4 regions of the Bradyrhizobium sp. 4 genome follow, and region 2 is predicted to be linked to each of the others. Evidence: predicted binding sites of a transcription regulator. Region 2 holds the regulator's gene; each other region holds the start of a gene.
What was found. The regulator LexA, encoded in region 2, represses DNA repair genes until DNA is damaged. The targets are predictions, from matches to a motif close to TGTTCNNNNTGTGTTCNG.
Positions count from the first base shown of each region.

Region 1: a site for LexA is predicted at 2,101-2,118, ahead of IVB45_RS37140 (YifB family Mg chelatase-like AAA ATPase). Genes of this name have one in related genera too.
Region 3: a site for LexA is predicted at 2,084-2,101, ahead of IVB45_RS08960 (PA0069 family radical SAM protein). Genes of this name have one in related genera too.
Region 4: a site for LexA is predicted at 1,717-1,734, ahead of IVB45_RS11660 (putative DNA modification/repair radical SAM protein). Genes of this name have one in related genera too.

Region 1 is NZ_CP064686.1:7,764,946-7,768,155, forward strand. It holds gene IVB45_RS37125 (AAA family ATPase) at 1-811, shown strand, start outside; gene IVB45_RS37130 (tetratricopeptide repeat protein) at 840-1,625, opposite strand; gene IVB45_RS37135 (PilZ domain-containing protein) at 1,705-1,950, opposite strand; gene IVB45_RS37140 (YifB family Mg chelatase-like AAA ATPase) at 2,177-3,210, shown strand, end outside.
Region 2 is NZ_CP064686.1:4,248,812-4,252,021, forward strand. It holds gene glp (gephyrin-like molybdotransferase Glp) at 1-1,062, shown strand, start outside; gene lexA (transcriptional repressor LexA) at 1,239-1,940, shown strand; gene IVB45_RS19940 (hypothetical protein) at 2,504-2,938, shown strand; gene IVB45_RS19945 (ComEC/Rec2 family competence protein) at 3,069-3,210, opposite strand, start outside.
Region 3 is NZ_CP064686.1:1,960,384-1,963,593, reverse strand. It holds gene IVB45_RS08970 (ribonuclease HII) at 1-341, opposite strand, end outside; gene IVB45_RS08965 (VOC family protein) at 419-874, opposite strand; gene IVB45_RS08960 (PA0069 family radical SAM protein) at 899-2,062, opposite strand; gene IVB45_RS08955 (phosphoketolase family protein) at 2,274-3,210, shown strand, end outside.
Region 4 is NZ_CP064686.1:2,551,862-2,555,071, reverse strand. It holds gene IVB45_RS11670 (DNA polymerase Y family protein) at 1-966, opposite strand, end outside; gene IVB45_RS11665 (DNA repair protein) at 863-1,651, opposite strand; gene IVB45_RS11660 (putative DNA modification/repair radical SAM protein) at 1,815-3,050, shown strand; gene IVB45_RS11655 (UdgX family uracil-DNA binding protein) at 3,050-3,210, shown strand, end outside.

The sequences.
Region 1 (3,210 bases), 3.5 Mb from region 2:
CGGCGCCAAGGGCGGTGTCGGCGCCTCCACCGTCGCGCACAATGTGGCCTGGACCATCGCCCGCGACCTCGCACTCGATTCCGTCGTGATCGATCTCGACCTCGCCTTCGGCACCGCGGGTCTCGACTACAATCAGGACCCGGTGCAGGGCATCGCCAATGCGGTGCTGTCGCAGGATCGGCCGGACACGGCCCTGATGGAGCGTCTGCTCTCCAAATGCACCGAGCGTCTCAGCCTCCTTGCCGCGCCTGCCACCCTTGACCGCGTCTACGATTTCGGCGCGGAGGCCTTCGATGCGGTGTTCGACACGCTGCGCATGACCACGCCCTGCATCGTGCTCGACGTTCCCCATCAATGGTCGGGCTGGACGCGACGCGCGCTGGTCAACGCGGACGACATCGTGATCGTGGCCGAGCCCGATCTTGCGAACCTGCGCAACACCAAGAACATGCTGAACGTGTTGAAGGCGGCGCGGCCGAACGACCGGCCACCGCTCTACTGCATCAACCAGGTCGGCATGCCCAAGCGTGCGGAGATCGAGGTCAAGGCCTTCGCCAAGACCATGGAGAGCCAGCCGATCGCGGTGATCCCGTTCGATTCGAAGCTGTTCTCGACCGCGGCCAACAACGGCCAGATGATCGCGGAGGTCTCCAAGAGCCACCGCACCACCGAACTGTTCCAGAACATGGCGAACCGCCTTGCCGGGCGCGGCGAGGTGAAGAAGCCGAAGCGCTCGCTGCTCGGGCCGCTGCTGAAGAAGCTGAAGGGTAGGTCGGGGCGCGGGTCAGCCCCGCATCGCAAGGCATCCTGAGCAAGGCTTCCTGACGCGCGAGGGCGGGTTACTTCTCCGCCCGCTGCTGCTTCTTCACCAGCAACTGCCGCAGCGCCGTGACCTTTGCCGCCGCCTGATCCGGCGGCAGGTCCGCCTTCACGATGGTTTCGGCCTCGGCCTGCTTTCCTTCCAGTCCCAGCACGAGCGCGAGATTGGCGCGCACGCGGAGATCGGCGGGATTGCGCGCGTGCGCCCGGCGCATCGTTTCCTCTGCCCGCGGCAGATTGTTCTGCAGCATGTAGGACAGTCCGAGATTGGACAGCACCGACGGCTCGTCCGGCACGATCTTGAGCGCGGCGGCGTAATATTGCTGCGCTTCCTCGTTGCGGCCGAGTTGATCGAGGGCGGCGCCCTGCGCCGACAGGATATGCCAGTCGGGATCCTCGGGCGAATGCGCGCGGCCGAGAACGTCGAACGCCTGCTGGAAACTGCCGCTGTCGGCGAGCGCGCGGCCGTAGCCTGCGAGCAGCGCCTTGTTGCTGGAATGGGCGAGCACGGCCTGCTCCAGCACCGCGAGCGCCTGCGCGCGCTGGCCGGTCTGGCGCAACGCCTTGCCGTATTCGAGCGCGACGTTGGGATCGCCAGGCTTGGCGCGATAGCGCTCGCGCAGCGCGTCCATGTCCGGCCTCACGTCCGGCTTGGTGTCGGCCCTGCCAGCCGTTTCCGATTTTCCGCCGAGCGCGCCGGTGATGTCCTCGATGCCAGTGGTCTGACAGCCGCCAAGAGCCAGGATCAGAAGCGCGGAAAACAGATATCTCGCCGGAGGAGAGGCGACGGACAAACGCTTGGACATACTCTGATCACTCGGCGACTGATCAGAGATGCTTACCGATTAACGCTAAAGTCCCGTTAAGGCGGGGCGCTTGCGCGGCTCAGTCGGTGAATTCAGCGCCGAACTCGCAGCCGATGCGCCAGCGCAGGCGGCACTGCCGGGAATAGTCGGGCGCGAAGATGATGGTGAATTGCGGCGGCACTTCCAGGAACTCCGCCACCACTTTCACGCCGCCATCCGAAATATCCGTGATCGTGCAGTCCCGCGGCAGCGAACCCGCGCCAAAGTGAATCTTGGCGAGCCGCGTGCACATCCGTCGTTCGCTTCTCCGGCGATTTGCAAGCATTTGAATTGTTCACCCGTTAGACCACGGCCCATCCCGCACCCCTAGGAGTAGCGGACATTCGTTGGGATGTGCTGAGCAGAGCAGCTTGCATTCGAGGCGTAGTGTCTTCGTCGTGTTTACGTTCAGTTAGGACCTCCCGGCCCCTGAGCATGTTCCTGTATTGTTCTTGCAAGAACCGGCCCGCTCTGCTACCCCTAATTGTGCAAAAGGGCAGGCTGGTTCGGGCATGGTTCAGCGGGTTTCTACCGTCGCCTTTGAGGGGATCGAGGCCCGTGCGGTCGACGTGCAGGTGCAGGTCGCGCCGGGTCTTCCGGCCTTCGCGATCGTCGGTCTCCCGGACAAGGCGGTGTCGGAGGCACGTGAGCGGGTCCGCTCGGCGCTGATCGCCTCGGGGCTGGCGCTGCCGGCGCGGCGGATCACCGTCAATCTCGCGCCCGCCGATCTGCCCAAGGAGGGCAGCCATTATGACCTGCCGATCGCGCTTGGGCTGATGGGGGCGATCGGCGCGATCCCGCCGGATGCGCTGACCGGCTTCACTGTTCTGGGCGAGCTTGGCCTCGACGGATCGATCGCGCCGGTGGCCGGTGTTCTTCCCGCCGCGATCGGCGCCAATGTGCGCGAGGAGGGGCTGATCTGTCCGGCGGCTTGCGGCTCGGAAGCGGCGTGGGCGAGTCCGGACATCCAGATCATCGCCGCGAGTTCGCTGATCCAGATCGCCAACCACTTCAAGGGAACGCAGGTGCTGTCGCGGCCCGTGCCGAAGGTGCATGAATCCGCTGCCTCGCCGCTCGACCTGCGCGACATCAAGGGACAGGAGAGCGCCAAGCGGGCGCTGGAGATCGCGGCCGCCGGCGGTCATCACCTGCTCATGATCGGCGCGCCGGGCGCCGGCAAATCGATGCTGGCGGCACGCCTGCCCTCGATCCTGCCACCGCTGTCACCGGGCGAGTTGCTCGAGGTCTCGATGATCGCCTCTGTTGCCGGCGAGATCGAGGGCGGCGCGCTGACGGCGCGGCGGCCGTTCCGCTCGCCGCATCATTCCGCCAGCATGGCCGCGCTCACCGGCGGCGGCATGCGCGCCCGGCCCGGCGAGATCTCGCTCGCGCATCAGGGCGTGCTGTTCCTCGACGAGCTCCCCGAATTCGATCCGCGCGTGCTGGATTCGTTGCGCCAGCCGCTGGAGAACGGCGAGGTCTCGGTGTCCCGCGCCAATCACCGCGTCACCTATCCCGCGCGCTTCATGCTGGTCGCCGCGATGAA
Region 2 (3,210 bases):
TCGGCGATGGACGGCTACGCGGTGCGAGCGGCCGATGCCGCGACGATCGATTCGGAGCTCACCATCATCGGCGAAGTCGCGGCGGGCCGACCGTTCGCGGGGATGGTCGGCGCCGGCGAGGCCGTGCGGATCTTCACCGGCGGCGTCGTTCCCGGTGGCGCGGACGCCGTCGTGATCCAGGAGGACACCGTCGCCGCCGGCAAGCGTATCACGATCAAGGAAGCCGCGATCGCCGGTCGGCACATTCGCCCCGCCGGCGTCGATTTCCGCGAGGACGACGTGCTCCTGCGCAAGGGAAGCCGTCTCACCGAGCGCGACCTCGCGCTCGCCGCCGGGATGAATCATCCGCACCTTGCCGTTTGCGGGCGTCCGAAGGTCGCGATTCTCGCCACCGGCGACGAACTGGTGATGCCGGGCAGCACGCCCGGCCACGGCCAGATCGTCTATTCCAACGGCTACGCCCTGCACGCGCTCGCCCGCAGCGAAGGCGCCGAGACCATCGACCTCGGTATTTCCGCCGACACGCTGGAGGCCACCACCGCCGGCATCCGCCGCGCCCGTGAGAGCGGCGCCGACATCCTGATCACGACCGGAGGCGCATCGGTCGGCGACCACGATCTGGTCCAGCAGGCACTGCGGGACGAAGGCATCGCGATGGCGTTCTGGAAGATCGCGATGCGGCCAGGCAAGCCGATGATGCACGGGCGGCTCGGCGCAATGGGCGTGATCGGTCTGCCGGGCAATCCCGTGTCGTCCTACGTGTGCGCTTTCCTGTTCATGGTGCCGCTGATTCGTGCCCTGTCGGGCCGTTCAGTGATTCACCATCGCCGTGAGCGCGCCGTGCTCGGCCGCGACGTCAGCGCCAACGACCAGCGCGAGGACTATCTGCGCGCGCATCTGGAGGAGCGCGACGATGGCACACGCGTCGTTCTTCCCGTCAATCATCAGGACTCTTCGCTGCTTGCGAATCTCGCTGCAGCGCAGGCACTTCTCGTGCGCGCACCGTTCGCGCCGAAGGCCGAAGCCGGCACGGCTTGCGAAGTGTTGCGGCTCCCTGTCTGAGCGCCCCGGCAATGCGCGTTCCGCCAACTTTGCTCTGTTCACGGTAAATTAAGCAGTTGCGGAACATGTATCGAACATATAGTGTCCGTTCATGATTTGTTTCGAGCATGTAGCGGCATATTGCCGAATTCAGCGTCTCGGAATCGGACGACATCAACCGGGGGACTTTGGTCGAGATGTTAACGCGCAAACAATACGAGCTTCTGCGGTTCATCAGTGAACGTCTGAAGGAAAGCGGCGTACCGCCCTCCTTCGACGAGATGAAGGATGCGCTCGACCTGCGCTCGAAGTCGGGCATCCATCGCCTGATCACGGCGCTCGAGGAGCGTGGCTTTATCCGACGCCTGCCCAACCGCGCCCGTGCGATTGAAGTCATCAAGCTGCCGGAGCTCCAGGCAGCCGCAGGCAGCCGCCGCGGCTTCACGCCGAGCGTCATCGAGGGCAATCTCGGCAAGGTGCGCGCGAGCTCCAGCCTGCCCGCGGACGAGGGCGAACGTCCCGTCGCGGTGCCGGTGATGGGTCGCATCGCGGCCGGCACGCCGATCGAGGCGTTGCAGACCCGCAGCCATACTATCAGCGTACCGCCTGACATGCTCGGCTCGGGCGAGCATTACGCGCTCGAAGTGCGCGGTGATTCCATGGTCGAGGCCGGCATCCTCGACGGCGACATGGCGTTGATTCAGCGCAACGAGAGCGCCGATACCGGCGACATCGTGGTGGCGCTGATCGACGACGAGGAAGCCACGCTGAAGCGCTTCCGCCGGCGCGGCGCCTCGATCGCGCTCGAGCCCGCCAACGCGGCCTATGAGGTCCGTATCCTGCCGCCTAACCGGGTGAAGATTCAGGGCAAGCTGATCGGGCTTTACCGGAAGTACTGATACCGGGCGTCCTTGATACCGGGCGTCCTTGATACCGGGCGTCCTTGATACCGGGCGTCCTTGATACCTGGCGTCCTTGATACCGGGGAGTACTTCATACTGGAGGTGCTTGGCGCCTCGCGCGCTTCCGATCGGTATCGCCGGTCAGAGATTGGAGCGGATCATCTTCCGCTCCGGCTGGATAGTCTTTCTGGTTCTGCACAGACTATCCGGCCCCTCCTCCGGCGCTGGCTCCTCGCGATGCCCACGAAGCAGCACCGCTGCGCGGCTCAAGTGTTCGAGGAAATGGCGGCCAGCGATCGTCCGCAACGTGCGGAATGCGATCGAGCAACCGTTGCAGCCAAGTCGGCAATATCCGGGCTGGCAACATTCGGACACGCGCCTCCCGAATGCATCGTAGCAGGCTTTGTTCCTATTGAATGCGGGAAAGATAATGTGATCGCGGCTTGCGGAACGCAGCCGCAGATTTGCCCACAACCAAGCAGAGCGTTCGTGCTTCCACTCTGATAGAGGCCTGCGCCTCGAAGAGACGCGGGTTGCTATCCCAGCATGAGGAGCACCCGATGTGTGACTACAGCCTACATGCCGTCGCGTCGCGCCCCGCCGAAGTCGGCGAGACGATCGTCACGACAAGCTTCCGCGGCACCTCGACGCGCGGCTTCGCCTCGGCAGCCGATCCGTCTGTTGCCGTCTGCCTGCTGCCGGGAACGGAGCTCGCCTTCGCCGACGACGTTCGCTACGACAATCGCTGGATCTGGACGCGCACCATCAATTCCCGCGTGGGCAAGTTCGGCAAGATCGACCCGCACGTTCCCGACCGCCATCATGACGCGATCGAATTCCCGGACGGCAAATATGTGCTGGTGACGCAGCTCGTCGAAGGCCAGCGCGCGACCGTGCTGCAACTGCCTGTGACCCAGCCGGTGACGGAGCGCGAGCACAAGGCGCAGGTCATCGCCGACAGGCAGCCGACCGTCACGCGCCTGCCGATCGGCTGACGCAGCCGCTACGAGGTCGGAGGTCAAGATTGAATCGCCATCGCCGGCGGTGGCCGGCGAGATGGCGTGGTTTGCGCCCAGCGAATCCGAGCAGATGCACCAATCCACTGCATTGCTCCGCACCGTCAGATCAATCGTCGGCCTGCAAGTCGGTCTCCGCCGGCGTTGCGTCCTTGATGCGGGGCGCGATCGCCTTCGGCGCAAGGCTGCCGTCGAAATCACCCTCGCCTGCGCCGGCTGGCAACCAGGGGCGGCTCGCGCCTCTCGCCCTC
Region 3 (3,210 bases), 2.3 Mb from region 2:
TGGGCGGTGGCGCAGATCTTGTCGAACAGCCTTTCGCGCTCCTCGGCGGTCAGGCGCTTGGAATCGTCGATGCCGCGCGGGATGCGGTCGGGATCGAGAATCACCGCCGCCGCCACCACCGGACCGGCCAACGGCCCGCGGCCGGCCTCATCGCAGCCCGCCACCGGCCAGACGCCGCGCTTGATCAGCGCGCGCTCGCGGCGGAAGCTTGGGGCAACGATGATGGCGCTCTTGGTGCCGGCCAGCGCCTTGGCGATTTTCGGCGCAGCCTTCTTGTTCTCAGGCGCAACCTTCTTGGGCGCGCCTTTGGCCGGCTTCTTGGCGGATTGATCCCGAATCATGGCCGGGATCGTGCGCAAGCGGCATGGCCTGCGCAACCGGGAACCTCGGACAATTCCCGTTATTCAAGTCAGTCGCCCTATTCCGCCAGATGCACCCGTCGGTCCTCGCCGACTTCGATGCCGGGCGCGACCACGACTTCCCAGGGATGGCCGTCAGGATCGGCGAAATAGCCGGAATAACCGCCGTAGTCGGTCTCATGCGCGGCCTTCAGCAGCGCGGCGCCCTTGCTGACGGCGAAGGCCAGCACCGCGTTCACCTCCTCACGCGCGCGGCAGTTCCATGCGAGCGTCATGCCGCGAAACGTCGATGGCCTCGGCTGATCCGGCAATTTGGCGTCGGCCGCGAGCTGATCCCAGGGAAATCGCGCCAGCACCGGACCGCCGGTGTCATAGAACGCCACGGCCTCGCCGGTCACCTTGAGCCGGCGCGAGAAACCAAGCGCGTCGTAAAAGGCAATACTGGCGCGGATGCCGTTCACGCCCAGCGTGATGACGGTAAGTCGCGGGATCGGAGCTGGCAGTTCCTTACTCATGCGACGCCTCTCCCACTTTGTCCCTCAGAACAGGCTGAGCTGATCGCCGTTCCGCTTCGGCTTGGCAAAATGATCCGTCGTCAGCTTGGAGCGCCGCTTGTTCAGCCCCAGCCTGTCGCAGGCGATCTCGAAGCGGCGACCGATGGTCCAGGCCATCGGGCCGGTGCCCTTCATGCGCTCGCCCCATTTCGCGTCGTAGTCGCGGCCGCCGCGCATGTCGCGGATCAGCGTGAAGACGTGGCGATAGCGGTCCGGATAGTTCGCCATCAGCCATTCACGAAAGAGATCGCGCACCTCGAGTGGCAACCGCAGCAGCACGTAGGAGGCTTCCTTGACGCCGGCATGGGCGGCAGCATCCAGGATGCGTTCGATCTCGGAATCGTTCAGCGCGGGAATCAGGGGCGCGACCATGACGGTGGTCGGAATGCCGGCCTCGGAAAGCTGCTTCAGCGCCTCCAGCCGCTTCGGCGGCGTGGACGCCCGCGGCTCCATGGTGCGCGCCAGCTTCGGATCGAGCGAGGTCACGGAGATGCCGACCTTGGCGAGGTTGCGTTTGGCCATGCGCGCGAGAATGTCGATGTCGCGGGTCACCAGCGCCGACTTGGTGACGATCCCGACGGGATGGCCGGCGCGCTCCAGCACCTCCAGAATGCCGCGCATGATTTTGCGCTCGCGCTCGATCGGCTGATAGGGATCGGTGTTGGTGCCGATCGCGATCATCCGCGGCTCGTAGCCCGGCGCCGCAAGCTCCTTCTCGAGCAGCGCCGGCGCCTCGGGCTTCACGAACAGCTTCGACTCGAAGTCGAGCCCCGGCGACAGGCCGAGATAGGCATGCGTCGGCCGCGCGAAGCAATAGACGCAGCCGTGCTCGCAGCCGCGGTAGGGATTGATCGAACGGTCGAAGCCGATGTCGGGAGATTCGTTGCGGGTGATCACCTTGCGCGAGGCGTCGATCCCGACCGTGGTCTTGAACGGAGGCAGTTCGTCAAGGCTCTGCCAGCCATCGTCGAATGCGACGCGCGCCTCGGCCTCAAAGCGGCCGCTGGCGTTGGACTGCGCGCCCCGGCCTCGCCTGCGCTGGCGGTCGATGGCGACCGCCAGCTCAGGGAAGTCAGAAGGCGCACCCGCCGGCTCGGAGGGCGCCGTGACCGGCGGGTGCTTGAGAGCATGAGAGGATGCTGGACTCATGAAGCCAAGATAGCACGTCGAAGGAACAAATCAAGAACACAAACCAAAAACGTGAAAACAACCCCATGCACAGTAGAGTTGCCCAAACTTCGCGCGCCTGCTTTTGACCTCACGCAACAGTGGCGTCACGGCGATCTCGTTTGATGCTGCCGAAGGATCGATCTAGCCGGAACTCGGTTGGTGACGATCCCGGGTGAAGTTCGGCAGGAACATGACAAATCAACAACAATTGGCCGCAGCGAGCAGCGACCTCAATCTGCTCGACCGCTATTGGCGCGCCGCGAACTATCTCTCCGTCGGGCAGATTTACCTGCTCGACAATCCGCTGCTGCGCGAGCCGTTACGGCCCGAGCACATCAAGCCGCGTTTGCTCGGCCATTGGGGCACGACGCCCGGTTTGAACTTCATTTATGCCCATCTCAACCGCGTCATCCGCGCGCTGGACCTGAGCGTGATCTATGTGTGCGGTCCCGGCCACGGCGGCCCCGGCATGGTCGCCAACACCTATCTCGAAGGCAGCTACAGCGAGATCTATCCCGATATCTCGCGCGATACCGACGGGTTGCGCAAACTGTTCAGGCAATTCTCCTTCCCCGGCGGCATCCCGAGTCACGCGGCGCCGGAGACGCCGGGCTCGATTCACGAAGGCGGTGAGCTCGGTTACGCGCTGGTGCATGCCTATGGCGCGGCATTCGACAATCCCGACCTGATCGTCGCCTGTGTCGTCGGAGACGGCGAGGCCGAGACTGGCCCGCTCGCGGCGTCCTGGCACTCCAACAAGTTCCTCAATCCTGCCCATGACGGCGCGGTGCTGCCGATCCTGCATCTCAACGGTTACAAGATTGCCAACCCAACCGTGCTCGGCCGGATGCGCGACGACGAGATCCGCGATCTCTTCCGCGGGCTCGGCCACGAGCCGCTATTCGTCGAGGGCGACGATCCGAAATTGATGCACCAGGCCATGGCGGACGCGCTCGACGTCGCGTTCGCCAGCATCCGGTCGATCCAGCAGCACGCCCGCGACGGCCGCAAGAGCGTCGAACGCCCGCGTTGGCCGATGATCGTGCTACGCAGCCCGAAGGGCTGGACCGGCCCCAAGGAAGTCGACGGCAAGAAGGTCGAGGGTTTTTGGCGTGCACATCAGGTGC
Region 4 (3,210 bases), 1.7 Mb from region 2:
GAACAGCCGGTCGATGACTTTGCTTTGCGTCACGGGACGTCCGGTCTCGACCATAATCGCGCGCACCGCGCCGTCGGTGCGGAAGAAGGCTGCTTCCAGGCGGCGCGCGCCCTTGCCCTGCTTCTCCATCGACGCAATCAGCGTGTCCGCCAGGCGCGACAGCGTCATCGCGATCATGGTGTCGGTCGCGATCGGCTCGGCAAAGCGTTTCTCCACGATGTAATCGGGCAGCGGCTTTCGTGGATTGATCGGCGCATCGCCCTGCCCCAGCGCATGCGCGAGCAGCGTGGAGAACCGCGCACCGAACCGCGCCGTGATTTCGCTCGGCGTGCGCGAGGCGACATCGCCGATGGTCTTCAGGCCGGCGCGTCGCAGGCCGGTGCTGATGGCCTCACCCGCGCCAAGCGCTGACACCGGAAACCGGCTGATTGCCGCCGCCTCCCCGCCATCGGCAACGATGGTCCTTGAAGATTGCCGCGTCAGCGTGCGCGCGCAGACCGAGGTGCCGGCGATCGCCGCGCTGACGGCAAAGCCCTGGCGATCGAGGGCACGGACAAGGGTTTGCAACAGCGCAGCCTCGCCGCCGAACAGATGCGCGCAGCCGGTGATGTCGAGGAACAGCCCGTGCGGCGGATCGAGTGCCACCAGCGGCGTGAAACGATCGCACCAGTCGGCGATGTCGCCGATCGTCTTGGCATCGGCCACGGCATCGGCGTCGAACACCTTTAAATCAGGACACATCGCCCGGGCATTGGCCAGAGGCTGGCCGATATGCAGACCGAGGCGCTCGGCCGCCTCGTGCAGCGCATGGATCACCAACGCGTTGCTGTCCTTGGCAACGACGATGCTGGGCGCATTATTTTCATGCAGTCCGACGTTGCCGAAGAACCGCTGGATCCGATCGATGGGCAGGCGCGGCAGCCACAGGCTGAGGATACGCCGACGATTCAGAGAACTGGCACTCATCACATTTCCATTCCATGATCCACCGCCCGCACGGGCCATGACGATTGCGCAGGAGCTCGGCATCGAAACGCGGCGCCCCCCAAGCGCTCCACATCGCGCCCGGCGGCGAATGCGCCGCGCGCAGCATCCATCTGGTCTCGGCGGTTGAGGGTAAAGGTTGCGCGGCCATCCGCAGCAACAGGCCGGTGACACCGGAAGATTGCGCAGCCAGCGTCAGCTTGCGGCTCGCCACCAGATCGAACTGCCTCGTCTCGCCCCAGAGCTCGAGCACGACGGCACCCAGCGCGTCGCAGGCGAGCGCATCGGCCGACGTGCGCAACGCACTCTCCACGTCGGCGGCGCGCACCATCACCATGCGGCGCGGATCGAGACCGATCTCGGTGAGCCCGCTCATCGACAGCGCACCGGTTTCAATTTCTGAAAAATCCTGCCGCACCCACAGCAGCGGTTTTCGCGCCGTCATCCGCCCCGCAAGTCCGGTGACAAAGCCCGTCGCGGCCGCGCCCTGACGCCCCTCGCAAAATACCTCGTGGATTGCCGCGCGCGCGAGCCCGCCCTTTAGCGCGTTGTCGGCCTCGCGATGGCCGAGCGCGACACGGTCGCGATGATGCACGACCTCCGCCGTCTCGATGCGCTCGATCTGGCCGCGCAAGGCTGCAAGCGCGCTGATGCGTGCGCCGCTCATGGTCGCCGCTCCTTGAAGGGGTGATTGCCGTGGCTCTCAAAAAGAGAACCAACGGCTGGCTCAATTGTTCATGGTATGTTCTAATATAAAGCTAACGCCGCCTGGAGAGTCAATCGAATTGGCACTCTTCGGGATTCATCAGCTGAATCAAAGGGATTCCAATATGGACGTGCAACGCAAGCTGGAAATCCTGGCGGACGCCGCCAAGTACGACGCGTCCTGCGCCTCCAGCGGCACCGAGAGACGGGATTCCAGCGACGGCAAGGGCATGGGATCGACCGCGCCCGGCATGGGCATTTGCCATTCCTACGCGCCGGACGGCCGCTGCATCTCGCTGCTCAAGGTGCTGCTGACCAACGCCTGCAATTACGACTGCCTCTATTGCGTCAACCGCGCCTCCTCCAACGTGCCGCGTGCCCGCTTCACGATCGACGAAGTCGTCAAGCTGACGCTCGACTTCTACCGGCGCAATTACATCGAAGGACTGTTTCTCTCCTCCGGCATCATCCGCAACCCCGACTACACCATGGAGCAGGTGGTAAGCGTCGCGCGCAAACTGCGCGAGGAGCATCACTTCCGTGGCTACATCCATCTCAAAACGATCCCCGAGGCCGACGATGTATTGATCTCCGAGGCTGGCAAATATGCCGACCGTCTCTCCATCAACATCGAGATGCCGCAGGAGACGAGCCTGCAGCAATTCGCGCCCGAGAAGGACGTGCGCGCGATCCGCCGCACCATGGGCCGGCTGCGGCTGAAGCTGGACGAGGCCGAGGAAAGCCGCAACGCGAACACGAAAGCCAAGCCGCAGCGCTTCGCGCCGGCCGGCCAAAGCACGCAGATGATCGTCGGCGCCGACGCGGCCTCCGACCACACCATCCTCCACACCAGCGCCAATCTCTACGGTTCATACAGGCTGAGGCGCGTCTACTATTCCGCGTTCAGCCCGATCCCCGATGCCAGCCGCGCGCTGCCTCTGCGCGCGCCGCCCTTGCTGCGCGAGCACCGACTCTACCAGGCCGACTGGCTGATGCGGTTCTACGGTTTTGACGTCGGCGAGATCGTCGACGACAGTGCGATGCTGCCGCTCGACATCGATCCAAAACTCGCCTGGGCATTACGCCACCGCGACTGCTTCCCGCTCGACGTCAACCGCGCCAGCCGCGAGGAGTTGTTGCGCGTGCCGGGCTTCGGCACCAAGGCGGTCGATCGCATCATCGCAACGCGGCGCACGACCACGATCCGCGTTGCCGATCTCGCGCGGCTGCATGTGCCCCGCAACAAGGCGCTGCCGTTCATCGTCCTCAGCGACCACCGTCCCGCGCCGCACCGCCTCGACGAGGCACGGCTGATCGAACGGTTCAAGCCGAAGGCAACGCAACTGGGATTTGGCTTCTGATGCAATATATCACCCTCGAGAACGAAACCGATTTCGATGGCTGGCGTAAAGCCGCGCGTAGCCTCGTGCTTCACCAAATGAAACCGGCCGATGTCATCTGGGCCGTGCAGGGCGGCGAAGCGGAGCTGTTCGCGACGCCGTCATCGTCTCCGCTGCCGGC